4 regions of the Arthrobacter sp. D3-18 genome follow, and region 3 is predicted to be linked to each of the others. Evidence: riboswitches for the same ligand, from Rfam matches in the RefSeq annotation. Region 3 holds a riboswitch; each other region holds the start of a gene.
What was found. Region 3 has a riboswitch for S-adenosylmethionine ahead of M1D89_RS10265 (aminotransferase class V-fold PLP-dependent enzyme). Riboswitches for the same ligand answer to the same signal wherever they lie in the genome.

Region 1 (7,837 bases), 1.2 Mb from region 3:
CTCGAGATCTCCGGCGAATACATGGCGCGCAATGGTCGTACCCGGCTGGTGGATGTAACTACCAAGCCCTCCGAGCTCCGTGCCCCGCAGGACAAGATCCACCCAATGCCCTTCCCGGGCCTGAACATCGACAACCTGCCGTTCTTTGCAGTGATTGCAGGCAATGCCGAGGGCCAGACCATGATCCACGACTGGGTCTACGAGAACCGTGCCATCTACTTGACGGAGCTCAACAAGCTGGGCGCCCAAGTGCAGCTTTTGGATCCGCACCGGATCTACGTGAATGGGCCTACCAAGTGGCGTGCCGCTGAGATCGGCTGCCCGCCGGCCCTGCGACCTGCAGCCTGCCTGCTCCTGGCAATGTTGGCGGCTCGGGGAACCTCCGAGCTCCGCAACATCTACGTGATCGAGCGCGGCTATGAGGACCTCGCCGAGCGCCTGAACACCATTGGTGCGAAGATCGAGTACTTCCAGGACTAGGGCCTGCTGCCTTTCGGCTCGCCGTTTTCCGCCATTTGCTCCAAGTAACTCTGGTGCGAAGGGCGGGAACGGGTGCGAAAAAGTCACGGAGACATAAGCCCCTGTCCTCACCAGCACTCCTGACGCAGAATGAAGCATGCGGACTTTCGGGGTTGAGGAAGAACTGCTCATCGTTGATCCTGTGACGGGCGAGCCCTTGGCCCTCGCGGACGCGCTGATGGCGGGCCATGATGAACCCGCAACTGCCACAGGTCTCAGCCACGAACTCAAGCTGGAGCAGATCGAAACCCAGACCCGGCCGTGCCACGGCTACGACGACCTCCTGCACCAGATACGTCGCGGCCGCACCATGGCCAATGATGCCGCCCGTCAGCACGGAGCACGGGTGGCTGCGATAGCCACGTCTCCACTGGCCTCGAATACTCATACAACTCCGGACCCCCGGTATGCCGCAATGCTGGATCGCTTCGGCATCATTGCCACGGAGCAGCTGACGTGCGGATTCCATGTGCACACCTCGGTGGAGTCGCCCGAGGAAGGCGTGGTGGTATTGGACCACATTCGGGACAAACTCGCCGTCCTGACAGCCCTAACCGCCAACTCGCCTTACTGGCGGGGGCTACCCACCGGTTTTGATAGCTACCGCACCCAGGCCTGGAACCGCTGGCCGACGTCCGGCCCTTCCTCAGTCTTTGGCTCCCTTACTGCTTATCGACGCATCGTGAAGCGTCTCTTGGATACGGGCGTGATCATGGATGAGGGGATGATCTACTTCGATGCCCGCATCTCCAGGAACCACCCCACTGTGGAAGTCCGCGTCGCCGATGTCTGCCTTCGTGCTGAGGACGCAGCTCTTATGGCGGTGCTGGTGCGGGCGTTGGTGGAGACGGCTTCCTTGGAAATGCTCGACGGCGTGGAACCCACCGCGGTGCCCACGGCACTCCTGCGGATGGCGAGTTGGCAGGCCAGTAATTCGGGTCTGCGCGGAGATCTCCTGGACTTCGGTGACTTCCTGCCCCAGCCAGCTGCGGACGTCGTGTGGGCGTTGGTTGATTACCTGAGCCCGGTCCTTGACGACCAGAATGAGTTGGAGCTCGTCAAAGCAGGGATTTCCAACTTACTGGAGCGGGGCAATGGTGCACATGAGCAACGGGAAGCCGCTGAACGCTACAACAAAAGGCAGCGCGACGGGCAAACCCAGACGGGAAGTCCACCAACCAAAGAAGCTTTGGCCGCCGTCGTCGGACATGCTGCGAAGGTGACCGTGCGCGGCGCTGCCGCCGATGCCCACAAGGATCCCTCGCCCATGCTGACCCGGGTCAGGCGGCCCTAGGCTTGTCGGCTTCCGGCTCTTCCCAGGCCATCAGGTAGGCGCCGACGGCCCCCTCCACGAGGTAGAAAAAGAGCGGGGGGATGTCCTTCTTGGCCAGAAGGACGGCTCCGTAGATGGGCGCGGCGGCCGCAGCCGTGACCGCGATCCATCGTTTGGCAGGTAAAGAAAGAAGGCTCCCGCCGAGCGCAGCCAACGCCACAACATGCAGCCCGGAATACGCCAGGAACGGAGCGCTGGAACCGCGGCGGTAGGCGAACCCTTCAATGTCGGAAGCCCGCCGGGCAACGCTGGAGACGAAGAGCGGTGCACCGGCCAGCAGCGCGGCCGCCGCGGCGTAGGCCCACTTCTTTGCCCGTCTGCGTGGAATGCCCGAGGCTGGGATGGCGCGGGCGAATGCCGCGAATCCCACAGGCACTGCGACGGTCCCGGCGGCGGTAATGTGCTGGCCTGTTATCCAGCCGCGCTGGCCGGCTTCCAGCATCCGAAGGCGCTCGTCGTCGTCAGGGGTGATGTAGACGCGTGAGACCGGCGAAATTCCGATGAACCACATCGCCGTGCCGGCAACTATTACTGCTCCGGCACGGCGATAGGGATGGTTCCCGCTCATGGCAGCAAGGTTAGACCTGTTTGAGTGCCTTCTCCAGATCCAAGATGAGGTCGTCCACGTCTTCAAGCCCGACAGATAGGCGAACCACGCCATCGGAAAGCCCGATCGCCGCACGGCCTTCCGGCCCCATGGCCCTGTGGGTGGTGGTGGCCGGATGCGTGATGAGGGACTTTGAATCACCGAGGTTATTGGAGATGTCGATGACGCGGAGGCCGTCCAGCAAGGCAAACGCTGCCTCTTTGGCTGAGCGCCCGGCCGAAGGCGAAAGCTCAAATGTCAGCACGGTACCGCCGGCCTTCATCTGCTTCGCAGCGAGCTCATACTGAGGGTGGGACTTCAACAGCGGGTACTTGACCCAGCTGATGGCAGGCTGCTGCTCGAGCCACTCTGCGATCTTCAAAGCAGAAGCCGAGCTGTGGTTCACCCGCAGCCCGATAGTCTCCAAGCCCTTGGTCAGCACCCAGGCATTGAACGCCGACAGGGACGGGCCGGTGTGTCGCATGAGTTGCTTCACCGGGCCATCAATGAATTCCTTGGTGCCCAGGATCGCGCCGCCAAGGACTCGTCCCTGACCATCGATGTGCTTGGTTCCGGAGTACACGATCACGTCTGCGCCCAGCTCACCGCAGCGTTGCAGCAAGGGAGTGGCAAAGACATTGTCTACGACCACTGTCGCGCCAGCGGCGTGCGCGAGTTCGCTGACGGCAGCGATATCGACGATCTCCTGCATGGGGTTTGACGGTGACTCGAAGAACACCGCGGTGGTCGGCTCGGACAGGGCTTCGCGCCACTGCTCCAAGTCCGGGCCGTCCACGAAGACCGTCTCTACACCCCAGCGCGGCAGAATCTCGTTGAGGATCACGAAGCAGGAACCGAATAGCGAGCGGGCAGCAACCACACGGTCGCCGGCAGCCAGCAGTGCACCCAGGGCGGTGAACACCGCGGACATGCCGGACGCCGTCGCAAAGCACGCCTCGGTTCCTTCGAGCAGCCGCAGCCGCTCCTGGAACGTGGCCACGGAGGGGTTGCCGTAGCGGGAGTAGACGAATCGTTCGTCCTCGCCGGTGAAGGCGCGCTCCGCTGCGGCGGCAGATTCGTAGACGAAGCCGGAGTTCAGGAAAACGGGCTCGGACGTTTCCTGGAAGTTGGTACGGTCAAGGCCACCGCGTACGGCCTGGGTGTCAGGGCTCCAGCCAGTGGCGTCGGGATTGAAAGTCACTTACTCGGTCCCCAGATTCGTTGGCAGGCCGCGATTCTTCCATCCGTTGACGGTGCGCTCGCCGTAGCGGTCCGGTTCGCCTTCGAAGCCCTCAAGAACGTTGAAGGCAGTAAAGCCTGCCTGTGTGGCGGCGATGGCCGCCGAAATGGAGCGTTGCCCTGAACGGCACAGGAACACCAGCTCAACGCCGTCGTCCTCGGGAGCTTGCTGCTGAAGGTCCTCAATGAAACGGGAGTTCGGAATGCCGCCGGCCAAGTTCCATTGGATGAACAGGGGGTCGTTCTCGGTGGCTTTGGTATCCGGGATGCCGATGTGGGCCCATTCGCCCTCGGTCCGGACGTCAACCAGAATGGCGCCTTCTTGAAGTTTGGCCCACGCGTCGTGCGGGGTCAGGTCACCTGCGTAGCTCATGCGTGGCCCTCGAACGCTTCTTCGTCGTCGTAGTTCTCCAGCTGATCAACGGCGTTCGCAACGGCGGCATCCGCGGTGGCGATCGCGGTTGGCAGGACAACGGCTTGGGCGACGATGACGTCGGTGCCGTTGAACGTAGCTGCCGGGCTGCCGTGGAGGACATAGCCTTCGGCGAGGGCATTGTGGATGCGCTCGCAGAAGTCGCGGGTATCAGGACCTGTCACCAGGCGGTAGGAGAGTTTTTCTTCAGTGGGTTCAGGCATAGCTGGTGCTCCTCAGTCACGCTTGCAGTACGAATTGTCGATACGCCGAGTAGTCACCTGAGGCACCCCGCCGGAGAGAGGGTTGCCGACCAGCAAGTCAGGGCTTTGCGCTGGTGCTCATTACTCAAGAAAAACGTAACATCCACGGGCATCCGGCCGCACTTGCGGGCGGCTGGGCCGTCGTCATGTTGCGTAATCGGCGGCCGCTTCACTCTTCGTCCTTGAGCGCGCGGACGGCGGCACCCACCGTGGAAAAGAAGTGGTCCGGCGTGAAACGGGCTGCCGTTCCGAGTCGGATCAACTTGTCCTTCACAGGGCCTTTGAGCTCGGCGAACACCAGATCCACACCGTGACGGGCCAACCATTCATCCAGTGTGACGAGGTCGTCCAAAGCGGTGGTATCGATGCCTGTGATGGGTTCTGCAGCCAGGATTACGTGGGAGATTTCATCCGAAGTTTCGTCCAGTTGCTCCCGGACAAAGCTTGCAAGGACCTGTCCATTGCCGAAGAACAGCGGTGCATCGAAGCGGAGGATCAGGAGTCCCGGGATGCGTTCGCCTTCCGGGTGGCGTGCGAGGTCGTGGTAACCGGGGCGTCCCTCCTGTGAACCGAGTTCAGTGCGGTAGGGGTCCCACGCGCGGCGAACGAAGTCCAAGAGTGCCAGAACAATTGCCACCACGATCCCTTGGAGGACACCCACCGTGAGGACGCCCAGGAATGCCGCCAGCATCACCACGGATTCGCTCCTGCTCATGCTCAGGAGCCGCCGGACGCCCGCCGGGTCCGCCAGCGCGATTGCGGCAGCGATCACGACGGCGGCCAAGGTTGCGGAGGGTAGGTACTCGGTCACTCCGGGAGCGAGCAGCATGAACGCCAGTACCAGCACTGAACCCACCACGCCGGTCATCTGGGACTTGGCACCGGCATCCACGGCTACGGGGGTCCTCGATGTACTGCCGGAGATGGGGAATCCGCCCAGCAGGCCCGTGGCAGCATTGGCCGCTCCGAGGGCTGCCATTTCCCTGTTGCCAGAGACCTTCTTTCCTTCCTTGGCCGCCAGCGTTTGCGAAAGGACGCCGGTGTCCGCGAAGGCCATGAGGGCAATACCCGCGGCCGCGGGAAGCAGGGCCACTGCGTCTGCCCAGCCAATGCCGCCGAGAGCGGGCATCGGGAGGCCTTGGGGTAAGACTCCGGTGACCTTGACGTCGTCGTTCAGTCCCAAGAACGCCGTGGCGAGACAGGAGGCGACCACGGCCAGCAGGACGCCGGGTACCTTCCACTTCAGCAGCCTGGGGATCCAGATCAGGGCAAGCGATCCAACACCCAGCAGCAGCGCAGGAAGGTTGACGCCTCCGGTGAGCCCCCCCGGTGGTGACCTTCGCGAGCTTCTGCCAGATGTCGCCGTCGGCCTCTATCCCCAGGAACGCCGGCAGCTGCGAAAGGGCCACCAGCAGCGCGATCCCGTTCAGGTACCCCAGCCGGATGGGCTTGGAGAGCAGTCCGGTGATGGTCCCGAGTTTCATGGCAGACCCGGCCAGCATGATTACCCCGATTAACACGGCCAATAGTCCGGCGAGCGCCACCGACTTTTCGCTGCTGCCTGCCGCCAGCGGCACGATTGCCGCGGCGATCATGGGGGCGAGGGCAGAATCGGGGCCGAGGACCAGGATGCGGGAAGGCCCTACGACCGCGTAAACCAGCAGCGGGACCACAGTGGCGTAGAGCCCGGTGACGGGTGGAAGGCCAGCCGCCTGCGCATAGGCCATGCCGGCGGGCACCAGCAGGGCGAAGAGGGCAGCACCCGCCACGACGTCGTGCCGCAGCCACTCGCGTTTGTAGCCCTTTAGCGCCCAGACGCCCGAAAGTCGGTCCTTGGCGGAAGACTTGGCGGAAGAACGGCTGGGTGAACTCATACAGCGATCATTCCCGACCCATGCTGTTTTCGAAACAATGCGATCGCCGTATGTGGAAAATCCGAGCCGTCATCAGTCCCGCCCAAATGTGACGCCCCGGGAGCATAATTGACGCAGTAGGAACCCCTGTAACTTCGCATGAAATCAGGTCGCGGTGAACGGACAGAGCAGTTCTACACTCAAGCCCATGCTGCACTTTGGATGGTTCGTGGGTCACGGTTTTGGTGTCCAGGGCTGGGGGACTCCCGGCTATATCCTGGGCTACGACTGGAAGAAACCCGCCCTGTATCAGGATGCTGTCCGGGCCTTTGAGCAGTCCGGGTTGGACCTGTTCATCATCGAGGATTCACTCACCGTCCCGGACACTTACGGCGGCACGGCCGAGGTCTCCTTGGCCCACGCGTCTTTCGCTCCGAAGCACGATCCGTTGGCGCTGGTCCCGTACCTTCTCTCAGCAACAGAGCATTTGGGGATCGTCCCGACCGTCAGCGCTTCCTTCTACCCGCCCTTCACCGCCGCCCGGCTCCTGGCCACGCTGCAACACTTCTCTGAAGGGCAGCTTGGCTGGAACGTGGTCACCTCCGGCAGCGACCTCGCAGCACAGAATTACGGGTTGGATCAGCAAATCGAACACGACCTCCGGTACGAGAAAGCGGAGGAATTTGTCGACGTCGTCAGGAGGCTCTGGCGCAGTTGGGAACCTGGCGCTGTGCTTGAGGACGTTGAGACGGGGGTGTTCGCGGACCACAGTAAAGTGCACCCGATCAACCATGAGGGCGACTTCTTCAAGGTCAGGGGTCCGCTGAACACTGCGCCTTTGCCGGAAGAACCCGTGCTGGTGCAGGCCGGGGCTTCACCCAGAGGCAAGGCGTTCGCGGGCGGGCATGCCGACGTCGCCATTGCCTTGGCCCGTGGCGTTGATGGGATGAAGTCCTACCGGGATTCGATCCGCGCTGAAGCTGCGAAGGCCGGCCGCGATCCCGACGACGTCAAGGTACTTTTTGTCCTGAAGCCCACCGTTGTTGGTTCCACGGCCGAGGCTGAGGAGTTGCGGGCACTGAGGCGTGAACTCACCCAACGCGACATCGACAGCCAGCTCAACTCCATCTCCTACCTTTCAGTGATCGACTTCAAGCAGTTCGACCTCGACGCTCCGCTGCCGGAGTTGAGCACCAACAGCAACCAAGGGACGCTGGAGCATTTCGCCAAGGCGGCCCCTCCGGGTTCCACACTGAGGCAGATCCTGCAGGCGCGCAGCGGGGGAGCGGGTGATTCGATCATTGGGACGGTTGGCGAAATCGCCGATTATCTGGAGTCGACAGGGTCTGAAGTGGGCGGCGACGGTTTCCTTTTTTCCGGCTTCGTGGACCCGGTGACCGTGCACGGTGTGTTGGACAAACTCACCCCTGAACTGCGGCGGCGCGGCTTGTTGAGGAGGAGTTACGGCAACGGTGGTTTCCGGCAGAATCTCTTGGACTTCTGATGGTGTCGGCTGAACCACGAACCTTCCTGATTAGTGCGGCTCCGGTGCGGGCGACCGCAGTGGCGTTGGCCGCTGAAAACCGCTCGTTTCACGTGGAACTCAACCAAGAAGCGTTGTCTTTAATGCGT
Region 2 (7,837 bases), 1.7 Mb from region 3:
TGCCAGGAGGGCGGTGCGAGGTCCGAGTTGATCACATAGTGGATGGGCCGGCACGGCGAGTACGCCAGCGGAGTTCCGTCTTCCTTGACGGCCAGGAACTTGTACGAGGAACTGGTGCGGTTCAATGGTGCCGGCGTTCCCAGCGGTGCGTCAGCTTCCTCAAGTCCCGGGACGGGCTCCTGGCGTTGGCCAAACGGTACCAGCCCGGGTCGGGGCGCCTCGCTCTGAGTGGCGGACGATCCGTAAAGGAGCTGCTGGAGTTCGCCGCTGAAGTAGGCTCCCGCGCACACCAGGCCCAGCACGCTGAAAAGGAACAGGATGGCCGCGATGCTGCTGTGCTTGATCGGCGGCCTGACCGGTGGAGGGTCCGGCGGGCGTGGGGCATGCGGAAGGTAATTCGGACGAGGGGGATCGGGGTCCGGCCACTTGGGCGACCCGTAAGGTTCCATGGAACCCCCTGACGTGGCGGCTGCGGCGGGAAGTGGGGCGCCGCCGTCGGCCGTATTCGTCAGCATAAGTCCCACTCCACCGGGAGTCCATGCCGGGAATGCTTGAGGCGCGAAAGAGTCAGATGTCCTTGCGGCAGGGTGCCGAAGCAAGTAGGTGCAGGCCATTAAGATCGCCCGCCGCGAGTCCGTCGGGGGCCCCGATTTCCGGGTACATGAGTTGGATCGGGTCATCCACGTGGTCCAGGCCCATGACGTGGCCCAGCTCGTGCTGCATCACCGCCAAGACGTAGTCAGCCCCGCCGGGACTGGCGAGCAGTTCCGTTACCTGTGGCGTGTCCAGCTCCAAGCTCCCGGTGATGTAGCTTTTGGGTCCCTTGTTGAGGGAGTACATGGTGCTGCCTCCCGTGCCGATGACGTTGTCTGCCAGCGCAGGTGCTTCCAGGGGTGTGGTCCAGGAGATCAGCAGGGGAGCCCACCGGTCGCCGTACTTGGACGGCTGGTATGGTTCACGCCGGTCCACTGGCAACTCGTCCGTGGTGCCGTCGTCGATGAACTGAATGCCGGACGCCGCGGAAATATTTGCCAGGGCAGCGGTCAGGAGGGCTTCGGAACCAAGGGGTGCGGACGCATCGTTCACAACGTAATGGAGCGGGCGGCAAGGCGAGTAGCCTACCGGGGTACCGTCGTCGTTGGTGGCCAGGAACTTGTACGAATCGTTGGTGGTGCCGGGCGCTGGGGGCGAGGCCAGTGGGGCTTCCGCCTCCTCAAGTCCGGGCGGCGGCGCGTCGAGGGGGCGCGCCGGTTCTGCTCCACCCGGTTGGTCCTGTGTGGTTCCCGGCACGCTCACACCCGGGAACAGCGCAGTGATGCGAGGGTCGCCCTGCAGGAATCCACTGACCAGAACGGCAACGACGGCGGCGATGATGGCCATGAGGACGCCGCGGAGAACACGCATGGCTGTTCCAGTGCGTCGGTGTTTCGGCACGCGCGTTGCTTCCCGCTCCGGGTCCACGGTTCTCCATTCCTGATGCCCTGGTCACGCGGGGCAGCGCGGAGGACGAACCAACATTACGGTCTCCGGACCGAGCCGTCCAAACTTAGACGATCGCTGCCCCGAACGCCAGGCCCAGCCCGTACGTGGCCGCCGCCGCTCCCAGGCCGATGGCAAGCTGCCGGAGCCCGCGGCTCAGCGGCGAGGTTCCGGACAGCAAGCCGACGACGGCGCCGGTAGCCAGAAGCGCGATGCCCACCAGAACGCCGGCCACCAGCAAGGCGGCGATGCCCGTCATGCCGAAAATGAACGGCAGGATGGGCACGATTGCCCCCGAGGCGAAGAAACAGAAGCTGGACATCGCTGCACCCCACGCCGAACCGACGGATTCGTGATCGTCAGTGGGTGGCTTTTCCGGCTGCAAGGAGAGGCTGGGGTCGCAGTCGCAGCTAAACAATCCCATGCGCTCGGCAGCACGATGCTCCGCGGCTTCACGCGTCATGCCACGGGCCAAGTACACCAGGACCAGCTCGTTGTGCTCGATGTCCAATGACGGCGCTGCGGTCAGTGTGGCCTGCGTGGGCAACGTGGCGTTAAGGAGTTCCCGCTGGGAACGAACCGAAACGTACTCGCCTGCACCCATGGATAGGGCCCCGGCGAGGAGACCCGCGACGCCACTCATGAGCACCACGGGGCTGGGCACGCCGGTTGCGGCCATGCCCATGACCAAGGAAAGGTTGCTGACCAGGCCGTCGTTGGCACCGAAAACGGCGGCGCGGAAGGTTCCGGAGAGCCTGTTGCGTCCACGCGTGGCCAAGCCCCGGACTACTTCTTCGTGGATTTGTTCATCGGCCACCATGGCAGGCGTCGCGGCAGGTTCGGTACCGTACGGGGAACGGCCTTCGGCGCGCTGTGCCAAAGCGAGGACAAACACTGACCCGAAGTTGCGGGCCAGGAAGCCCAGGAACTGGCTGCGGGTGGAAGCTGCCTTGGGCATACCGGCATGCTCGCCAAGAAGCTTGAGCCAATGGGCTTCGTGCCTGCCTTCGGCTTCGGCCAGGGCGAGCAGGATTTGGCGTTCTTCGCCGTCGCGTCGCTGCGCCAGTTCGCGGTAGACGGCGGCCTCGGCACGCTCATCGGCCAGGTACTGGCGCCACCGGCGGATGTCCGCATGCGAGGGCGTCGCTGGCTGAGTCGCGGCGTTTTCGGCGGCTGCTGATTCGGGGGTTGGGTCCGGAGCGGAGCTCGACGAACTATGGGATTCCTGGTGCATCTGCACTTTGTCTCCTGTGCTTGGTGGGGTAGTTGCGGCCCCATTGCACGCCCCACACTACCGCTTATCCGCGCGGATTTTTGGCTGGTATTCCGTAACTGGAATGTTCGGTGCACCGTAATTTCCTTGACCCTCGCCTGTGCCGGTGCTCAGATGGAAGGACAGGGGTGGGACCCTCCCGCCACTGGATTCCTGCATTCGGGTCAACGGGCTGAAGCGCCCACCAGAACAGGCCCAAGAGACGGAGGTTGCACCATGAACACCACCGAATCACACGCCAACTACCCGGAACGGACAACCATTGAGTCCGACCCGGCCTACGACTACGCCGAAGACCAGGAAGTGGACGAGCCCTGGGTGGAGGAAGTCGACGTCCCCGAGGACGACGAACGCGTTGTCCCCCTTGACGAAACCGAAGAGTTCCGCGAGGAAGACGAGGAAATCTAAGCCTGTTCCTCGTGCCTCAGTGTGAAGTGACGTTGGAGGCCCGCCCGTTTGCCGACGGCGGCAACAGTCACCGTTAGGGTCTTGGACGACTCACACCAGCTCGTCGGCCGGACGGCTTGCGCCAACGCCTGCGCGATAAGTTGCGGTTGGGCATGTCTGAACTGCTCGGTTCCAGCCTTGGCAGTGATGGTCACCGTGCCCAGGAAGAGGTCGACGGCGGGAATCACCGCCACTGTTCGTGTGGCGGTTTTGGCGAGGGTGCGCGCTGACGTTGTGTTTACCTGAGTGGTATCGCCTTGGTACGGCAAGGGACTGCTCCTTGGGGGAGTGCTCTTGCCCGCTCGGTTGTCTCTGGTCCGGGACGGGCCGCTTCCTCATCCGAACCACCCGTGAACATGGGGTTGGTGTGTGGCCAGTCGGAGCTTGGCACCACATCTCTTGAAGCTGGGACCACCCTATCCCATAGCTGTCCGGGCCCCGTTGGGGGGTGTGGTGTGTTGTTGTGGGGCCTGCTGTGTTGCGGGGCCTGCTGTGTTGCGGGGCCTGCTGTGCGCGCTTTGGGGTGGTTTTGGTGTGTAGAGCGGGCCTTCCAACTGGTGGGGTGTGTTGCGGGGCCCGGTGTGCGCGCTTTGGGGTGGTTTTGGTGTGTAGAGCGGGCCTTCCAACGGAGGGTGTGCGTTGTGGGGCCTGCTTTGCGCGCTTTGGGGTGGTTTTGGTGTGTAGAGCGGGCCTTCCAACGCATGCTTCCCGGACATAACGCAACGGCGGCGCCGCCCCGAAAAGGGGAGGCGCCGCCGTCGAACCTTACTTGTTTCCTGAACCTTGCTTAGTGCCAGCCTAGGAAGCGGGGGTGGTGAGCTCTTCCTCGGCCACTCGGGTGCCGGCAACGCGGTCCGTCCAAGCCTTCATGACTGCCGGATCCGTGGGCTTGCTCGCCAAGGAGACCACAACGTACACCAAAGCCGAGGCAATCAAACCGAAGTAGATGGGTTCGTTGGCGTAGATGCCATCGAGGGGAACTTCGGCGTTGATCTCAAGGATGATCATGGTTCCGAGGGTTATCACTGATCCTGCCGCCATGGACCATGCAGCCGCGATGCCTGTTCCACGCTTCCAGACCAAGCCGCCGATGATGGCTACGAGGAGGCCACCAACCAGGATGTCGTAGGCAATGGTCAGTGCGGCCACCACATCCTTGGTGGAGATGGCGATGATGATTGCAACGATACCCAGTCCGAGGACCCAGTAACGGTTGGCCTTGACGTCGTGCTCAGGGTTGTCGGAGTCGGAGGTGTCTACCTTCTTGCCGAACCAGCTGGCAACGAAAGGCATAACGTCTGCGCGGGCAACTGTTGCTGCAGCAATCAGTGCGCCTGACGCCGTGGACATCATGGCGGCCACAGCTGCCGCAAGCACCAAGCCGCCGATGCCGATGGGCAGGAGCCGGGTAGCGACCTCTGCGTAGACGTCGTCCTTGGCAGCGATTTCGACGCCGGAGAGGGCCACGCTGGCGGCCATGCCGATGAGGGCGCCTGCGAAGCCGTAGAGGATGCAGTAGACGCCAGCGGTAGCGCCGCCCCAACGGGCAACCGTGGGGGTCTTGGCGGTGAACACGCGCTGCCAGATGTCCTGGCCGATGAGGAGGCCAAGGGTGTAAACGACGAAGTAAGTGATGATCGTCTGGAGGCCGATGCCGCCGATGTCGAAGAAGCTCTCATCGACGCGGGCTCGGATGCCGTCGAGGCCACCTGCAGCGTTCAGGGCGAAGGGGAGCATGAGGAAGAAGATTCCCACGGTCTTGATGACGAACTGTACCTGGTCGGCCAGGGTGATGGACCACATGCCGCCGATGGTGGAGTAGACGAGCACGATTGCGCCGCCGATGGCGATGGCGAGCCAACGCTCCCAGCCGAAGAGGACCACGAAGATGGTGGCGTAGGCGCCGGTGGAGGTGGCGCACAGCATCAGCGTGTAGGCCAGCATGACGATGCCCGAGGTCTGGGTTGCCGTGCTGCCATAGCGGAGGGTCAGCATCTGGGAGACCGTGTAGATCTTGAGCTTCTGGATGGTCCCGGCGAAGAGCAGGCTGAGCAGCAGCACGCCTGAACCGATGGCCACTACCAGCCACATGCCGGAGATGCCGAACTTGTAACCGAGGCCGACGCCGCCCACGGTGGATGCGCCACCGAGGACAACTGCGGCCATGGTGCCGGTGTAAAGGAAGGGTCCCAAGCGGCGGCCGGCCACCAGGAAGTCGCTGTTGTTCTTGGTGCGGGACTTGCCCCACCAGCCGAATGCCAGCATGGCGAGCAGGTACACCACCACGATTGCGATGTTTATAGCCGAAGATTCCATGAACGGTCCTTGGAGCTGATGCACGGAGGTTGGGGTTTTCGACGATACTCCTGCGAAGCGTCGAAGTCTCTGTGCTGACGATTGGAGATTGGGGAGGTGCTGTGTGCCTCACAGACAACACTTGTTGCCTATGAGGATATGTTGTGATGGGAGTAACAGTCAAGATCCTTTAGTCATGCTTCCGCGTATTCTGGCGCTCTCGGCCTGTCTCCCGGCTACTATTGCTCCAATGACAGGGCCACATGACAGGCCTGAAAGGTTCGTGAATGAAGGCTCTACCCGTTGAACCGAGCAATGTTCCCGTTGCCATCGGTTCCAGAATCCGCGCAGCCCGGCAAGCGCAGCGCCTCACCATCGAGCAGGTGGCAGATGCTACCGGGCTGACCAAGGGCTTCCTCAGCCGTGTGGAGCGTGACCTGACATCGCCGTCGGTCGCCTCGCTGGTCACTCTTTGCCAAGTGTTGTCCGTATCCGTAGGCGACTTGTTCGCAGCTCCGGAGACCCATCTGACCAAGCGCGACGACGGCCCCCGCATCTCCCTGGGTGGCCAGGGCATAGTGGAGCGTTTGTTGACAGCCCGCTCGGAGCGGCGGCTTCAAATCCTGCAGGCCACCATCGAGCCGCGGGGCCGTGGTGAAAATGAGCTCTACGCCGTGGACTGCGATGTAGATGTCCTGCACGTGGTCAAGGGCAGGATCAAGCTCATCCTCACCAATGAGGAGTATGACCTTGAAGAAGGGGACACCCTCTCCTTCCCCGGCCGTGAACCCCACACGTGGATCAACCCCACGGATGAGACCGTCGAGGTGCTCTGGGTCCTGGTTCCTGCGGCGAGCCGCTAGCCCTGGGCTTCCCCGCGAGGTGACAGATAATGCCCATGTTTGCAACAAACATGGGCATTATCTGTAGTCTCGGCGCGCGAATCCCGGCGGTTAGCCCACGTGCACCCACGGCCTGCGGGTGATGTCCGGCTCGGCTTCCCGCAGAACTTCGCGCGTTACCGGCGCGATCTCTCCTTCACCAAAGAACAGGAATTTGCTGAGGTTGGAAATCGGGTTGCCCTCGGTCCAGCGGAAGTAGATATGCGGCATGAACCCGGTGACGTCCCTGATGTGGAGGAGTACTGCGGCCACGGTGTTGGGCACATTGTTGCTGTGCACCTCCAGGATCTTGAACCCATGCCGGAGCTTTCCCACCACCTGGAGCTCCTGCTCGAAATCTGAGCTGTCGTCCACGATGACTTCGATGAATACGGCGTCACAGTCAACGGGCAGGTGGCTGGCCTGCTGAGCGTGCTGAAGCTTCTCCCTGTAACGGCTGGCACTGAGGTGCTTGGGCTCGTGGGCGATGATCCGGACAGGTCCTTCGGCGGCGTTGGCGGTGAATTCGAGGGCTTTCTCGTCCATCTTGATGTGGGTTGCGCGGAGCTCGAAAGCGCGGCGCATGCGGGAGGTAAAACTGACCACCATGATGCCCAGGATGAAGAGGGCCGCAATCTTCAGGCCGTCGGGGCGCTCGATCGAGTTGACCACGGTGGTGTAGACGAAAACGAGCGAAATCAGCCCAAATCCAATGACCTGCGCCCGCTGCTTCTTTCGCCTCGCGGACAGGGTTACGGCTATTGAGGCAGAGGTAATCAGGACCAGCACGCCTGTGGCATAGGCGCCACCTTGGGCGTTGACGTCCGCCTGGAAAATGATGGTGACGAAGAAGGCGATGACTGTGAACACCAGGACGAGTGGGCGGAGAGCCCGGGCCCAAGCCGGTGCCATGCCGTAGCGGGGCAAGTATCGGGGGACAAGGTTCAGCAGCCCGGCCATGGCTGACGCGCCTGCGAACCAGAGGATGGCGATGGTGCTGACGTCGTAGACAGTTCCGAAGCCGTCGCCGAGGAATTTGTGGGCCAAGTAGGCGAGCGCGCGGCCCTCGGCCTTGCCGCCGTCTTGGAATTCTGCGGCGGGGATTAGCATGACGGTGGTGAAGCTGGACGTGATGAGGAACGAGCTCATGATGATGGCGGCGGTGGTGAGGAGTTTGTGGGCACCCTTGATCCGGCCTGCAGGGTTGGCTTCGGTGTCTGTGGCGTGGCCTTTGATCTGGGGCATGACGGCGACGCCGGTCTCGAATCCGGAGAGTCCCAGTGCCAGGCGCGGGAACACCAGTAGTGCCAAGGCGATCATCATGATGGGGTCGCCGTGGGAGGTGGTGAGTGCGGTCCACCAGTCGGTGATGACGCGTGATTCCGTGAAGAGGTGAGTCATGGAGACGGCGATCACCACCAGGTTGAGTGCAAGGAACGCCGCCACCAGCACTACGGCCACG
Region 3 (7,837 bases):
ACCCACGGCGTAGAGACTTCCGGACTACCCGCAGCTGCACGGCAGTTGTACAGGGTAGATGCGGCGCCGAGGGTGAGCGGTGAAGCGCGGCGAATCTTGGCAGGAGGCACGAGATGACGACGAACCAGGCATTCGAAGAACAGGCGTCAGACGATGACGGAGCCTTGGACGCCTACTCGCAGATCGTCATACGGGTTGCTGAGTCGGTGACGCCCCATGTTGCTGCAATCGAAATGACGAGTACAGACCGCCGCGGTCGGGTCCGCGGTGGAAGTGGTTCAGCTGTGGTTTTCAATGGCGACGGATACATGCTGACCAACGCCCACGTGGTGGCAGGCATTCAGTCCGGGCGGGCCGTTTTCGCGGACGGCAAGCAGACTGATGTGGAGCTGGTGGGTGCAGATCCCCTCTCGGACCTTGCCGTGGTCCGTGGCCTGAAGTCAACCCCGCCGCCGGCTTTGCTGGGTAACGCGGACACCTTGCGGGTAGGCCAACTGGTGATTGCCGTGGGGAATCCGCTCGGTTTGGCCGGTTCGGTAACTGCTGGCGTGGTGAGCGGGTTGGGGCGTTCCATCCCCGTAAGGGCGGGCGAGCATAGACGGGTGATCGAAGACGTCATTCAAACCGATGCTGCGCTCAATCCGGGGAACTCCGGCGGTGCACTGGCCGACACGAGGGGACGCATCGTGGGTATCAACACGGCCGTTGCGGGTCTTGGGCTGGGACTGGCGGTACCTATCAACACCACAACCCAACGCATCATCGCCGCACTGCTGAGGGACGGCCGCGTGCGCCGCGCCTACCTGGGCCTGGTCAGCACGCCGATTCCACTGGATGCGAGTGCGGTGGTTCGGACCGGCCAGAAAGAAGGCCTGCGGGTGGTGGAAGTTATTCCGGGCTCGCCGGCGGAGTTGTCCGGGCTCGAAGCGGGGGATGTGGTGCTACGTGCACAAAATCGTGCGGTGTCCAGTGCCGAAAGTTTGCAGAAATTGCTGTTTGCCGAGGCTATCGGCGAGCCGTTCCCGCTGACGGTGCTGCGGGAAGGCAAGGTACTGAAGCTCACTGCCGTGCCATCCGAAATGAGCCAGCTGGCCTAGTCCTCGCGAACGTCCACAACGCCGATGAATCGGCTTCCCACTCCTTCGTATTCGCTGCGGACATCACCGAGGAACAGTTCGGGAAGTTCGCTGTTCCGGTGGGTGCCACAGAAGACAAAGGAAAAGTCCGGCCACCATTTCTTGGGGCGAACAGCCTCGGTGTATCCGCAGACAGCACATGTCAGGTGGACCCAGACGGGTCGCTTGCCGGTGCGGTTGGCCCGGGACTGTACCAACCAGGCCGGAGGGTTGTCCTGGATGTCCCTGAGCTCGGCCTCGGAGAGGCGGGACGGAATGCCGTGGCGTTGGGCCATTTCCATCGAAATATCAAGGGCCAATGCGGCATCACGTCTGCTAATCACCATTCAACGATACGGGACTTCCCGGGCGTAGGCTGTGCACATGACTGACGCTGCGGTCCTGACGCCGAGTACACCTCTCCAGAAACGTGTGCTGGTGGTAGCAATTGTGGCCTCGTTCATAGCCATCCTCGATGGTTTTGTGGTGAATCTCGCACTGCCGGCCATTGGAAGGGAACTTGGTGGCGGCCTGGTTATTCAACAGTGGGTGGTGGACGCGTACCTGCTCACACTGGGGGCATTGATCCTGGTTGCCGGTTCACTATCTGACCATTTCGGCAGGGCAAGGATCCTTGAATGGGGGCTGGCCGGTTTTGCGGTGACCTCGGTGATGTGCGGGCTCGCGTGGACCGGTGAAGTGTTGGTGGTCTCCCGGGCACTGCAAGGGATCGCCGGTGCCCTCCTGGTTCCGAGCTCGCTCGCCATGATCATCTCGTCGTTCTCCGGCCCGGCGCAGTCAAAAGCCATCGGGCAGTGGTCGGGCTGGACGAGCGCTGCGGCCATTGTGGGCCCGCTGATCGGCGGCATCGCAGTGGACCTGCTCTCATGGCGGGTGATCTTCTTCATCAATGTCATCCCCGCTGTGGCCATCTGGCCAATGCTTGCACGCCTTCGGGCCTCGGACGCGGCGAGGGACAGGAGCAAACGCATCGACTACCTGGGAGCTGTTCTGGCCATGGTCGGCTTGGGCGGCCCTGTGTATGCCTTCATCGAACAGGGGAGGATGGGGTGGGGGAGCGCACAGGTGTGGGTCCCACTGGTGGTAGGCATGGTTGCGATGGTGCTGTTCCTCATTCACGAGGCCAGGACAGCTGAGCCCATGTTGCCGTTGAGGCTCTTCAGTATCCGCAATTTTGCCTGGGGTAATCTCGCCACTCTGGCCATCTATGCTGCCATCTCCTTGGGCTTCTTCGTGGTGGGCATTTACCTGCAGCAGGTAGGCGGCATGGGCGCTACGGTTGCGGGCATGGCGCTGCTTCCCGGCACAGTTATCCTCATGCTGGGTGCGTCCTACTTTGGTGGACTCGCCGGAAAGTACGGCCCCAGGTGGTTCATGACGGTGGGCCCATTACTGTGCGGTGCGGGCTTCCTGATGTCGTTGACTGTCCAGGAGCCGCTCAACTACTGGACCCAGGTGTTGCCGGGGCAGATAGTCTTTGGCCTTGGTCTGGCCACGTTGGTGGCGCCCCTCACGGCCGCCATTCTAGGCGCTGTTCCCTCGGAGGAGGCAGGGATTGGTTCGGCGGTGAACAACGCTGTCGCCCGTATTGCGGGTCTGATTTCCATCGCTTTCGCAGGGGTGATCGTTGGGCCGGCCTTCACCCGGGACGGGCTGTACAACGCTTTGCTGGTAACGGCGGGGCTGTTCCTGTTCGGGGCGCTGGCCTCCGCCGTCGGAATCCGGAATCCTGTGCGGGAAGCTGCGGCGGCCGCCGTCAGTGAACCTGACACGGCGTCCGACGACGGCGGTGCGGACGGGCAACCAAGCTGACCTGAAGCGCGCCCGGACTAATGGGGCCCGGGCTTGTCGGGATCGGGCTTATCGGGCTGGAAGGATGCAGCCTTCGTGTGTCTCCGCGCTCTGGACCCAGAGAGCCGAAGTGACCTCGTCCCCAAGGTCGAACTCGCGGCCTTGTGGACCGCTGCCGATGCGCACAACCAAGGCCCCTCCAAAGGGTTTGCGGCCCACCACTTCAACAGGCGCGTCCAAGGAAATCTCTTCAGAGGCAAGGTATCGCAGGAGGTCCGGATTCTCATCGCTGATTCGGGTGATCCGGCCGGAATGGCCCTGATCCAGCTCAATCATCCTGTAGGCGTGTGGCAACTCGACGGAACCATCGGCCGAAGGAATCGGGTCTCCGTGTGGGTCCCGGACAGGATGTCCAAGCTTGGCGGACATCCGGTCAATGAACGTATCGGACACGGCGTGTTCCAACATTTCGGCTTCGTCGTGCACCTCGTCCCAGCTGTAGCCGAGTTCATCCACCAAGTACGTCTCAATAAGCCGGTGACGGCGCACCATGGACAGCGCGAGCCGCATGCCCTCAGGGGTTAGCCTGATGGCGCTGTATGGTTGGTGATCCACCAAGCCTTGGTCCTTGAGCTTGCGGACCATCTCAGACACGGATGAGTTAGCCACCCCCAGGCGCTGGGCGAGTTGGGAGGACGTAATTGGTTTGTCCTGCCACTCCGTGTAGGAGTAGATGACCTTGACGTAGTCCTCGATCGAGGAGGAGGGCGTACTGGTCTTCACCCCCTAAGCCTACCGTGGCGTTGAACCCTGAACCTTGACTGCCCGCCAGGTTTGCGTCATGTAGGGCAACCCGATGGTTTCACCAGGGGCATGGCTGAGGTGGTCGTAGAGGTACCACTCCAGGTTGCCCATGACTTTCGCGCGGGTGGCATCGTTGGCGCGGAGATAGTAGCTGCGGGACTTGGTCAGTTCCATGATGTCCTCCGGCGTCAGGGCATCCTCCCATCGGGTCAGATGGCTTTCCAAGCCTTCAAATTCCGGACCGATGACTGGCCGGAATCCGGGCTTGTGGACATCGCCTGCATGCATGATGCGCGAGAGGCGGTGAACCCAAGGATGTGAAGTGTCCAACTGATTCCAGATCAGCCCCAAGGTCCCGTGAGGCCGCAGTATCCGGGCGATCTCCGTGCTCGCCGCGAGGGGTTCGCACCAATGCCAAGCTTGGGCAACGCTGACGACGTCGAATGCTGAGTCCGCCAGTCCAGTTGCCTCGGCCGTTCCCTCCAGCGCACTGACGTGGGGGTAGGCTTTTCGCAATTGCTCCAACATGTCCGTGGAAGGATCGACGGCGGTGACCGCCAGGCCACGTTCTACGAGGAGTGCCGTGAACTTTCCTGTGCCGGCTCCGAGGTCGGCCGCGGACCTCGCCCTTGGAGGAAGCAGCCAGTCGACGGAATCGGCGGGGTAGCCGGGTCGGACGCGGTCATAGTGTTCTCCGCCGTCCTGGAAGCTCTGACCGAGTTCATGCCGGCGGGAAGCATGCAGCCTTGGACCACGCGGCCCGGCTGGTCCGGGAGTGCGTGGCTGTCCGCTGGAGGCAGCCGGTGAACGCAGGGCCACGAAAAAGCTCCTTCACAGGGTCACTAAAAGTACCCTACGAATTTACCGCAGTGTTTCTACTCCTCAGTGTTTCTAGTCCGCGGTGTTTCTAGTCCACAGTGCAGGGGGCTGCGCCCGCAGTGCCGGGAGTGTTCGGGGCCCATCCGGGGTAGCTGCGATGATCATTTGCAGGAACCCAACGGCCTTCGTCCACCACATAGTCCCAGCCCAGTCCGTCGCGCTTGAGTCCTTCGATGCCTGCGAGCAGCCTCGTGGCGTCCTCCAGCCGGGAGCCGACGCCGAAGCTGGCGCGCAGGGATCCGGAGGGGAGTCCCAGGCGTTTGAGGAGGGGGTGGGCGCAGAACCGGCCATCACGGAGGCCAACGCCGTGCTCGGCCGCCAGGTAGGCCGCGACCAGTCCTGCGTCGAAACCTTCTACGGAGAAGTTGACCACGCCGATGGTGTCCAGGGAGTCAGCGAAGATCTTGTGGACTGTCACGCCATCGATGGCTTCCAGGCCCTTCACCAGGTACGAGCGGATGGCGGACTCGTGGGCGTGCCACGCGTCCTGGTCCAGCCCTGCGAGGACTTGGGTGGCGCGAGCAAGTGTCGCCGCGCCCAGCACGTTGGGGGAGCCGCCCTCGTGGCGCGCCGGGCCCGTGGCCCAGCTGACTGAGTCCAGGCGCGCTTCACGTACCGCGCCGCCTCCGGCAAGGTGCGGTATGCCGGCGTCGAGCCAGTCCGGGCGACCCACCACGACGCCCGCGCCGAAGGGGGCATAGAGCTTGTGTCCCGAGAAGACGATGTAGTCGACGTCCGTCTCGGTGATGTTGATCCGGCGGTGCGGTGCGAGCTGCGCAGCGTCCACCACGATCCGTGCGCCGTATTCGTGGGCAAGCGAAGCAAGACGGGCGATGGGCAGAATCTCCCCCGTCACGTTCGAGGCGCCGGTAACAGCCAGCAGGCTAACCCCGCCTTGGGCAAGTTCGGCCTCGAGCTTTTCCACCGTTTCGGCCAGGGTTGGTGCGGCGACGACGCTGCGGTGGGGGACTCCTTGCCACGGAAGCAAGTTGGCGTGGTGCTCGATGTCCAAGTACAGGACCTGGCCGGCGAATTCGCCGTCCACCTGCGGGAGGCATCCGGCCAGGAGGTTCAAGGAGTCCGTGGTGTTCCGTGTGAAGATCACTGAGTCATCAGCCCGCCCGCCGACGAAATCACGGACGATGTTCCGCGAGTTCTCGTACACCGACGTGCTGATTTGGGAGGCATACCCGGCACCACGGTGAACGCTGGCGTAGTAGGGCAGGACCTCGTTGAGGTAGGCCGAAACTATGGTCAAGGCGGGAGCCGAGGCGCCGTAGTCCAAGTTTGCGTAGCGCACGTGGCCACCCTGAATCAGCGGAGCCTGCAGCTCAGCGCCAGTGACCGCGGCAAGCGGACGCGCAGCGGTGGTCGTCTCTGCTGCGGATTCTTCAACAAAGGACGGAATGGTGTTGGGGTTGAACGTGACAGTGCTCATGGAACCTCACTCAAGAGGGACCCCCATAGGGAGATCCGCGCTTGCCGCATCCGTTCCGGACCGGCCGGGTCGTCACCCGGGGCACCCCACCGCGAATGGAGGGTTGCCGGCCAGCAAACCGGGGTTTAGCGCTGGCACTCGTGACCTGTAAAAAAGGCTAAGGCACGTCCGGGGACGCTTCCAAAGCCGCTGCCTTTTGTTAAGCCCTTTGTTACGTCGAATGCGAAATCCCTTCTTCGCCGAATAAAAAACGGCGGAGACCACCAAAAGGGGTCATCCGCCGTTGAATATTCCGCCCTCCGCTTGGCTGGCGAGGCATGGACATCTCAGAGAAGGTCGTCCAGTCCGGGATTTAGCCGCTTGAGGACCTCGGAGTGCAGGATCGAGTTGGTGGCCAGGGCGTTACCGCCAAACGGACCATCTTCTCCTTCCAAGGAAGTAAAACGGCCGCCTGCCTCGGTGACGATCGGGACGAGTGCTGCCATATCGTACAGGTTCAGTTCAGGCTCGCAGGCGATATCCACTGCACCCTCGGCTACGAGGCAATACGACCAGAAATCACCATAGGCGCGGGTCCGCCAGATGTCTTCCGTCAGCCCCAGAAATTCATCCAGGTTGCCGCGTTCCTTCCACCCCGAAAGGCTGGAATATGACATGGAGGCGTCGGCCAGGCGGGAAACGTTGGACACCTTGAGCCGCGTTGCCGAGGCCAGGGAGCGGCCCATGTAGGCGCCCATGTCCTTGGCTGCCCACCATCGCTTGCCCAGCGCAGGCGCACTCACTACGCCCACCACAGGTTCCCCTTCATCCACGAGGGCGATCAACGTTGCCCATACCGGGACGCCGCGGACAAAGTTCTTGGTTCCGTCGATGGGGTCGATGATCCAGCGACGTGAACCGTGACCGCTGCTGCCGAACTCCTCGCCGAGGACCGCGTCCCGCGGACGTGAGCGGGAAAGTTGACCGCGGATTGCTTCCTCAGCGGCCTTGTCAGCGTCAGTGACAGGTGTGAGGTCGGGCTTGGTTTCGATCTGCAGGTCCAGTGCCTTGAAGCGATCCATGGTCTGGGCATCGACTGAATCGGCGAGGACGTGGGCCAGGCGCAGGTCATCATTGTAGGTGGAAACGGGATGGGTCATGCCACCAAACTATCCTGAATCATTCGCTGTATTGGGGACGTGAAGCAGACAACGAATCAGTTGACGGTGCCCAGTTCCTTGGTCTCTTTCGCTTCAAGCCTTGGGTCTGCACCCAGCAAGCGGCGCAAGGACGCCAGCCGGGCCACTCCTGATGGCCCTGCGTGGCCATCGTTCACCCATGCATCCAGCCCGCAATTGGTAGCTGTGGCTCCGTGCTTGCAACCACGGTCGCAGGTCTCCGTGCCAGGCTCGAGGTCCGGGAACGAATGGAGAATCCGGTCCGGATCCACATGCGCCAAGCCGAAGGAGCGTATGCCGGGAGTATCGATGATCCAACTGCCGGACGGTGCATCGTCGAGCTTCAACGCCAAAGCCGAGGATGATGTGTGCCTGCCCCGGCCCGTCACCGCGTTGACGCCCCCAGTGGCGCGCTCTGCGCCTGTGAGCGCGTTGACCATGGTGGATTTACCCACTCCGGAGTGACCGAGCATGACGGTGACTTTTCCACCCAGGTGCGAGCGGAGTTGGGATACGGCGTCCTTGTCCAGCCGGGCTGATAGTCCGTCATCGGAACGGGCATCGATGCCTCCGGCCTCGGAGTCAGCGGTGCGGCTGATGATCACGGGAAAGTCCAGGCTGAGGTAATTGGC
Region 4 (7,837 bases), 1.3 Mb from region 3:
AGCTGAACAGGTCGTCCTCGTTGGAGCCGTAACCGTGCAGCAGGACCAGGAGCGGCTTGCCTGCACGCTCTGATTCGTCATGGGACCACAGGACAACGGGGGCGGGAAATGTGGGTGCTTCAGTCATGGGTCCATTCTTGCAGTTACCCACGAGTAACAACCTGCGGTGGCGTAGGGTCGGCGTCACGGTGCAGGATATGAGCGTGAGTGAGAACAATCTTTTACTGAAGCCGGGCGAGCCCGTTCAAAAGCACCCTTGGACCCGTTATGTGGCCCTGGGCGACTCCTTCACGGAGGGCATCGGCGACCCCGAGCCCCGAAACCCCGGCGGTCACCGTGGTTGGGCGGATCGGGTTGCCGAGGAACTGGGCCGCAGCCAGGAAGACTTCGCCTACGCCAACCTTGCTATCCGTGGCAGGCTGCTGCAGCAGATTATCGATGAACAAGTTGGCCCCTGCTTGGAACTGCAGCCTGACCTTGTCTCCATTTCAGCCGGCGGAAACGACCTCATCCGTCCCGGCGGTGATCCCGACCTGTTGGCCGAAAAGCTCGACGCCGCGGTCGCGGAGTTGAGCTCGGGCGGTGCCACTGTGGTGCTTTTCAACGGCCCGGACACGGCAGCATCAGTACTGGGGCGTATCCGCGGCAAGGTGGCCATCTACAACGAGAACCTCAGGACGGTCGCTGCACGCCACGATGCCATCATCGCGGACATGTGGTCCTTGCGGCAGTTGGCGGATCCCCAGATGTGGGACGTTGACCGCCTTCACTTCTCGCCGCTGGGCCACCACACCATCGCGATGATGGTTTTGGAGGCGTTGAACGTCCAGCACACGCTTGAGCCCCTGATGCCCAAGTCCCTTCCTCCCCGCACATGGCGTGAAGCCCGGTCTTCGGACCTCGTCTGGGCACGTGAGTACTTTGTCCCGTGGGTGATCCGGCGCCTTCGACACCAGTCCTCCGGCGACGGAATCACGCCAAAGCGTCCGACGCCGGGACCCGTCTTCGGCTCCACCGGCACCTTGCTGCCCCGCCGCTGAGGTCCGCCGTGCCGGGTGACAGCTCTCTCTTCACCGCGACGATCCGGAGGATTCGGTTACGGCGACAGCAGTTGCGGGCTCCCTACGCCGGAAGTCCCGGGGATGTGGTCCGCAACCTCCTGGCCGTCCAGTCCCAGGAGTTCCCCTACGCGAGGTGGACGCTTGCGCAGCGAAGCTCCACCAGCGCTTCATCGACGGTCACGGCGTCAGACGTTGAGCAGGCCGTAGCCGACGGGACTATCCTGCGGACACATATCCTCCGGCCAACCTGGCATTTTGTGCACCGGGACGATCTTGGCTGGTTGGTGGCATTGTCCGCAGATCGCCTCCACCAGGGCAACAAAGGCATGTACCGCCAAACAGGAATCGATGAGGAATCCGCAGCCAAGAGCGGCCGGATCCTGGGCGAAGCCGTGGCAGACGGAGCCCACAAAACGCGCGAGGAACTGGCCGAAGTCCTGGGAGAGTCCGGATTTGCCAGCAAGGGGCTTGGCTTCATTTACCACCTCATGCACGCGGAAATCAGCGGCGTCCTGGCCAGCGGCTCACCCGTCCGCTCTGCCGGGGGCGCCCTGAAACAGACCTATGCCCTGTTCGACGAACGAGTACCGGGCGCGGTGCTTTCACCGCTGACCCCCGAAGGTCGCGACGAAGCTCTTGGACAGTTGGCACTCCGCTACTTCACCAGCCGGGGACCCGCCACTGTCAAAGACTGTGCCACGTGGTCCGGGTTGACCATGAAGGACGTCAAGCGGGGAATCGAAGTGGCTGGTGACATGTCTCCCGGGAGTTTAGGCTCGGTGCAGTGTGATGGTCTCGGCTTCCATCTGGCCTCCGAGGAAGTGGACGCTCTCGAAGGTGGCGTTCATCCTTCGCCCGCTGAAGATTCCGGGGTCCCCCGCATGGATCTCATCCAGTGCTACGACGAATACGTGATGGGCTACTCACAGTCCCGGCACTTCCTTGGCGGAACAGCGCCGTACTTCCCCGAGGACAATGGACCCATGCACGTGGTCCTGCTTGGCGGCAGGTTGGCCGGCTGGTGGCGCCACGGGTTCTCCGGCGGAACCTGCGAATTGGACGTCCGAATGAACCAGCCCACAACTGCGGAAGAGCAGGTCGCCCTGCAGTCCGAGGTGGATCGCTACGGCCGTTTCCTCGGCATGGAGACCAAGCTGGTCTGAGGCGGCCGGAATGGTTTCGCCGGGCAGGACTAAGCTGGGATGAGACCTAGGAGGCCTGCACCGTGAACAATTTGATCTTCTGGATCATCGTCTGCTCGTGGCTGATTCCACTCGGGATCCGCATGTACAACCGCTCCCGGGCGCGTCGGATCCAGGATGGTAACTTCCGCGGCCCCGGCTACCCGCAGCAGAATCTGCCCGGACCAGGGTATCCGCCACAGAATTACCCGCAGCAGAATTACCCAGGGCCGGGATACTCGAATCAGGGTTATCCAGGTCAGAGCTACCCGACGCAGAACTACCCCGGGTACCCGTCTGACCCAACCGTTATCCGCCCCGCGGATTCGACACCGCAGGCCGGGCCGCCGTCGAGGCCTTCATCCCCTGCCCCATTCCCCGCGGCGAGCGCTTCGGAGCCGCAGGGATACCGCGCTCGCAAGTTGGCGGAGCTGGACACGAAGTTCAGCAACGGCGAGATTGCCATGGAGGATTACATGAAGCAGCGCGGCGACATCATGAACGGCTAAAGCTGTTAGCTTTAGGCGAAGAATGATTCGCGGAGTTGCGCCGAGAGCTGGCCGATCTCAGTGAGAAAGCCATCGTGACCAATCGGCGCCTCAATGAGGTGGACCGGCACATTCCCGGGTAGCGCCGCGGCAAGTTCCCGCGACTGTGCAGGGAAGTAGAGCCTGTCGCTGTCCACCGCGGCCACGAAGAACTCAGCCGTGGTGCGCGACAACGCCTGTTCCAGGGAGCCGCGGCCACGCGTGACGTCATGGGACATCAGGGCTTCGGTGATGGCGATGTAGCTGTTGGCATCAAAACGGCGGACCAGCTTTGTTCCCTGGTGGTCCAAGTAGCTTTCCACCTGGTAGCGGCCACGCTCCCCCAACACTGCGGCGGCGAGTGGTGTCTCCTGGTGCTGGGCTTCCCTGCCAAAGCGGAAATCCAGCTCCAAGGCTGAGCGGTAAGTGATGTGGGCGATGCGTCGGGCCAGTGCCAAACCATGTTCAGGTGCAGTGCCGCCGTAATAGTCGCCGTTTTTGAAGTTCGGGTCCTGCCGGATGGCCAAGGTTTGGGCCTGCGCGAAGGCGATCTGCTCGGCCGTGCTGTAGGCGCCCACCGAGATTACGGCGCAGCGTTTGACCCTGTCAGGGAACGTAACAGCCCATTCAAGGGCCCTGGCACCTCCCATTGAACCCCCCAAAACGGCGTGCCAGGCATCAATTCCCAAGGCATCGGCGAGGCGTGCCTCAGCCTCCGTGCTGTCGCGCAGCGTGACCAACGGGAAACGTGAGCCCCAAGGACGTCCGTCCGGTGCTTCCGATGATGGGCCGGTACTGCCATAACAACCGCCCACGATGTTGATGGAGATGACGAAGAACTTGTTGGTGTCGATGGTGGCACCCGGCCCAACCAGTTGCTCCCACCAACCTTCCTCGTCGGTGGCTCCACGGGCTACGTGAGTGCTGCCCGTCAGCGCGTGCTGGATAAGCACGGCATTGGAGGCATCGGCGTTCAGTTGTCCCCAGGTCTCATACGCGAGGACGACGTCGGGGAGGAATCCGCCGGCTTCAAGTTCCAACGGCCCGATACCGGCGTACTTGACGGTTCCGTCTTCTTCTCCGGATTTTGGAAGGGCTGTAGCAGTAATGGTCATTCCTTTGACACCTTAACCTCGCGCTTGCCCGTCGCCTTGCGTGCGAACAGGCCAGGTCTTCACCCGGGGCACCCCACCGCGGAGGAGGGTTGCCGGCCAGCAAGCCGGGGCTGTGTGCTGGCACTCATGACCTAATACGAAGAGTCTAGGAAATGCAGGGCGGTTCTGGCGAAGAATGTGACAACAGTGTGACGGTTTGGGGTGACTTCGTTCACGAACGAGCACCCGTAACTGCCGCCCGGCGAATAATCGTCGACGCGGGCGGCAGTCGGGCTGATACTTTGGGTCGCGGCGTTAGGCGCCCTTGGCAGCCCGGAAGCCGGCTTCGAGGTCGGCGATGATGTCATCGACATGCTCGATGCCCACGGACAAGCGCACGAGGCCAGGGTTGACGCCGGCAGCCACCTGCTGTTCCACCGTCAATTGGCTGTGGGTAGTCGACGCCGGGTGGATGACCAGCGAGCGGACATCACCGATGTTGGCAACGTGCGAGTGCAGCTCCAGGCCGTCCACGAAGCGCTTGCCCGCTTCTACGCCGCCCTTGATGTTGAAGGCCACGATGGCACCCGTGCCCTTGGGACCGTACTTCCGGCCTCGGTCATACCACGGGCTGGACGGCAAGCCCGCATAGGCGACCGATTCGACGTCGTCGTGGTTTTCCAGCCATTCGGCCACCTTGGTGGCGTTGGCAACGTGGCGTTCCACGCGCAGGCTCAAGGTCTCCAGGCCCTGGGCAATGAGGAAGGCGTTGAACGGGGACACGGCAGAGCCGAGATCCCGAAGCAACTGCACGCGTGCCTTGAGGATGTAGGAGAGGTTGGCGCCCAGTGCACCGTCCTTGCCCAGGTCCCGGGCGTAGACCAGGCCGTTGTAGCTGGGGTCAGGGGTATTGAAGCCAGGGAAGCGCTCCGGGTCCTTGCCGAAGTCAAAGTTGCCGGAGTCCACAATCACACCGGCGATTGCGGAACCATGACCACCGAGGTACTTGGTTGCGGAGTGGACCACGATGTCCGCTCCCCACTCGATGGGACGGATCAGGTAGGGCGTGGACAGGGTGTTGTCGACGATGAGGGGCACGCCGGCCTCGTGGGCGGTGCGGGCGATGCCTTCGATGTCCAGCACGTCCTGCCGGGGGTTGGACACCACCTCACCGAAGAACAGCTTGGTGTTCGGCTGGACGGCGTCCCGCCACTGGTCCAGGTTGTCCGGGTCCTCCACGAACGTGACCGAAATGCCGAACTTCTTCAGCGTGTGCGCCAGCAAATTGTACGTGCCGCCGTACAGGCTGGGGCTCGCTACGATGTGGTCGCCTGCCTCGGCGATATTCAGGATGGCGAACGTCTCCGCAGCTTGTCCGGAGCTGAGCAAGAGGGCACCCAGTCCACCCTCAAGGCTCGCGACCCGCTGCTCCACTGCATCCTGCGTCGGGTTGCCTATCCGGGTGTAGATGGGGGCGAGCTCGGCCAGGGCAAAGCGATTGGCGGCGCTCTCGGCACTGGGGAAGACGAAGGATGTGGTCTGGTAGATCGGGAGCGAACGCGCTCCAGTGGCGGCGTCAGGCTCCTGGCCTGCGTGGATCTGGCGGGTTTCGAAAGACCATCCTTGGGACATGGAGTTCTCCTGTTCGTGACGCGTGGGTTTAGCAGGCAAGGTGAAGCGGTGTGAGCTGGGGCCAGTCTAGGAACTGTCCGGAGGCGAAGACAGCTTTGTGACGCCGGTGGAATCTTTCGGTCTCCCCGCGTCCCACCATGACGCCCACTACCACCGGTTATACACATCCCACCTTAGTTAGGCTTGACTTAGCTGAGACCCCGATCACAAAGTGCCAAGATGAAGCCATGCGCATGGATCACGTCTCTTACGCCTGTGAACGAGATGGCCTTTTGGCCACTACCGAACGAATTTCCGCGGCATTGGGAGTGGACGCTGTCCGGGGCGGAGTGCACCCGCGCTTCGGTACCCGGAACATGATCATTCCCCTTGCGGATAACAAGTACCTGGAAGTGGTGGAGGTCCTGGACCACCCCGCTTCCGACAAAGCACCCTTTGGCCAGGCCGTCCGTGCCCGCTCGGCTGCCGGTGGTGGATGGATGGGCTGGTGCGTCGCCGTTGACGACCTTGCCCCGTTCGAAGACCGCCTTGGCCGCTCGGCTGTTCCGGGCAACCGCAAGTTCCCCGACGGACGCGAACTGGTGTGGCAGCAGATTGGCATCCTCGGCCTGATCGCGGATCCTCAAGTGCCCTACCTGCTCAAGTGGGAGGGCGACCCCTCGCTGCACCCGTCCAGGATCTACGAGAGCGACGTCAAGATGTCCAGCCTCACCATCGCGGGCTCGGCTGAGCGCGTCACCGAATGGTTGGGCGAACCGGTGGAGAAGCCGCTGGAGGACGTCGCCGTTCAGTGGATGGCCCCGCACGGTACTCCTGGCATTCTCGCTGTAACTTTCGAGACCGCCTCCGGAGCCGTCACCATCTGACCGATCCATCCACCCGGGCTGGTCCCGGCCCCGGTCAGCCATGTCCGGGCTAAGCTTCGGCCGCCATCAGCGGGTGCCAATGACGTCACCCACCGATGGCGGCCGGATACTTTTAACCGACCGCTACCCCAGGCCCATTGCCTTGCCGAACAGGCTGAATCCAACGAACGCCACAATGTCCAGCAATGCGTGGGCAATCACCAAAGGCATTACCCGCTTGGTCTTGGTATAGATCCACGCGAACAGCAGGCCCATGACCACGTTCCCTATGAACGGCCCAAAGCCTTGGTACAGGTGGTAGGTTCCCCGCAGGACGGCACTGACCACAATGGCCACCGGCATGCTCCACCCGAATTTACCGAAGCGGTCCATGAGGTAGCCCACCACGATCACTTCTTCCACGATCGCATGGCGCATGGCCGAAAGGACCAGCACCGGCACTGTCCACCAGTAAGCGTCCAGGCCGCTGGGCACAATTGCAGTAGTGATTCCCAGCGCACGACCGGCGGCATACAGGCCCAGCGAGGGGATGCCAATCGCAGCGGCCAGGCCAACACCCTGGAGAAGGTCCTTGCCGGGCCGGGATAAGTTGAAACCGAGCCGGGCGAATGCCGAGCCGCCCCCGCTTTCCCTGCCGCCGGGAGCATGGGTGGACAGAAAGTAAAACACCAACGCCACGGGCACCAGCGCGAACACAATGTCCAGTAGTTGGTAGGTCAGGTCAAAGTACTCGCGCGTGCTTTGGGACCTGTTCAGGGTTGACGTGGCATCCGCCAGGGGTGCCCTCGTCATCTTGTCCAGCAGCTGAACTATGGAGTAGACGGCTGACTGGCCCAAGGACAGGCCCAGCACAATTAGTACTTCGGCGCGCAGCCGGCGGCGGGAAGCAAGGAACATGTACCCACCCTATGCTTGGTTGGATGGGTGCCCCTGAGAGAATCTTCATGATCCGGCACGGCCAGTCTGCCGCCAATGCCGACACGTCCATCTACAACCGTGTGCCGGACTATCGGATCCCGCTGACGGAGCGCGGAGTGGAGCAGGCACGGATCGCCGGGGAGGCCCTACGCCGGAAGCTCGATGGAGAACAGGTCTGCGTCTACGTCTCCCCCTACCTGCGGGCGTACCAGACCCTCGAAGCCATGAATCTCGGTCCCCTGATCGAGCGGGTCATTGAGGAACCCCGGCTTCGCGAGCAGGACTGGGCCAACTTCCAGATCGCCGGGGAGATCGAAGACCAAAAAGAACTGCGCAACCTCTACGGACATTTCTTCTACAGGTTCCGCGAGGGCGAGTCCGGTTCGGATGTTTATGACCGGGTGTCATCCTTCATGGAGACGCTGTACCGGCACTGGCAGAAACCCACCTATGCACCAAACACGCTCCTGGTGACGCACGGGCTGACCATGCGCCTGTTCTGCATGCGCTGGTTCCACTGGACGGTGGAGTACTTCGAGTCGCTCAACAACCCGGACA

Region 1: another riboswitch for S-adenosylmethionine. It lies ahead of M1D89_RS04615 (DUF1737 domain-containing protein); the one in region 3 lies ahead of M1D89_RS10265 (aminotransferase class V-fold PLP-dependent enzyme).
Region 2: another riboswitch for S-adenosylmethionine. It lies ahead of M1D89_RS17975 (hypothetical protein); the one in region 3 lies ahead of M1D89_RS10265 (aminotransferase class V-fold PLP-dependent enzyme).
Region 4: another riboswitch for S-adenosylmethionine. It lies ahead of metX (homoserine O-acetyltransferase MetX); the one in region 3 lies ahead of M1D89_RS10265 (aminotransferase class V-fold PLP-dependent enzyme).

What each region holds. Positions count from the first base shown of each region.
Region 1 covers NZ_CP096440.1:543,327-551,163, forward strand. The annotation lists gene M1D89_RS04590 (UDP-N-acetylglucosamine 1-carboxyvinyltransferase) at 1-480, shown strand, start outside; gene M1D89_RS04595 (glutamate--cysteine ligase 2) at 617-1,813, shown strand; gene M1D89_RS04600 (hypothetical protein) at 1,800-2,420, opposite strand; gene M1D89_RS04605 (O-succinylhomoserine sulfhydrylase) at 2,431-3,639, opposite strand; gene M1D89_RS04610 (rhodanese-like domain-containing protein) at 3,640-4,050, opposite strand; gene M1D89_RS04615 (DUF1737 domain-containing protein) at 4,047-4,313, opposite strand; SAM riboswitch class IV at 4,327-4,438, opposite strand; gene M1D89_RS04620 (SulP family inorganic anion transporter) at 4,522-5,646, opposite strand; partial or broken gene M1D89_RS04625 (SulP family inorganic anion transporter) at 5,732-6,226, opposite strand; gene M1D89_RS04630 (NtaA/DmoA family FMN-dependent monooxygenase) at 6,381-7,709, shown strand; gene M1D89_RS04635 (aromatic amino acid ammonia-lyase) at 7,709-7,837, shown strand, end outside.
Region 2 covers NZ_CP096440.1:3,450,123-3,457,959, reverse strand. The annotation lists gene M1D89_RS17995 (matrixin family metalloprotease) at 1-515, opposite strand, end outside; gene M1D89_RS17990 (matrixin family metalloprotease) at 568-1,404, opposite strand; gene M1D89_RS17985 (VIT1/CCC1 transporter family protein) at 1,547-2,713, opposite strand; gene M1D89_RS17980 (hypothetical protein) at 2,969-3,160, shown strand; gene M1D89_RS17975 (hypothetical protein) at 3,157-3,468, opposite strand; SAM riboswitch class IV at 3,485-3,604, opposite strand; gene M1D89_RS17970 (sodium:solute symporter family protein) at 3,998-5,515, opposite strand; gene M1D89_RS17965 (helix-turn-helix domain-containing protein) at 5,782-6,357, shown strand; gene M1D89_RS17960 (APC family permease) at 6,448-7,837, opposite strand, start outside.
Region 3 covers NZ_CP096440.1:1,745,890-1,753,726, forward strand. The annotation lists gene M1D89_RS10240 (S1C family serine protease) at 114-1,097, shown strand; gene M1D89_RS10245 (hypothetical protein) at 1,094-1,462, opposite strand; gene M1D89_RS10250 (MFS transporter) at 1,494-2,948, shown strand; gene M1D89_RS10255 (metal-dependent transcriptional regulator) at 2,997-3,710, opposite strand; gene M1D89_RS10260 (class I SAM-dependent methyltransferase) at 3,720-4,544, opposite strand; gene M1D89_RS10265 (aminotransferase class V-fold PLP-dependent enzyme) at 4,639-6,048, opposite strand; SAM riboswitch class IV at 6,081-6,194, opposite strand; gene hisN (histidinol-phosphatase) at 6,375-7,187, opposite strand; gene rsgA (ribosome small subunit-dependent GTPase A) at 7,244-7,837, opposite strand, start outside.
Region 4 covers NZ_CP096440.1:2,996,694-3,004,530, forward strand. The annotation lists gene M1D89_RS16000 (alpha/beta hydrolase) at 1-127, opposite strand, end outside; gene M1D89_RS16005 (SGNH/GDSL hydrolase family protein) at 198-1,040, shown strand; gene M1D89_RS16010 (winged helix DNA-binding domain-containing protein) at 1,049-2,224, shown strand; gene M1D89_RS16015 (hypothetical protein) at 2,287-2,751, shown strand; gene metX (homoserine O-acetyltransferase MetX) at 2,763-3,884, opposite strand; SAM riboswitch class IV at 3,900-4,016, opposite strand; gene M1D89_RS16025 (bifunctional o-acetylhomoserine/o-acetylserine sulfhydrylase) at 4,179-5,534, opposite strand; gene M1D89_RS16030 (VOC family protein) at 5,723-6,361, shown strand; gene M1D89_RS16035 (CPBP family intramembrane glutamic endopeptidase) at 6,485-7,258, opposite strand; gene M1D89_RS16040 (histidine phosphatase family protein) at 7,282-7,837, shown strand, end outside.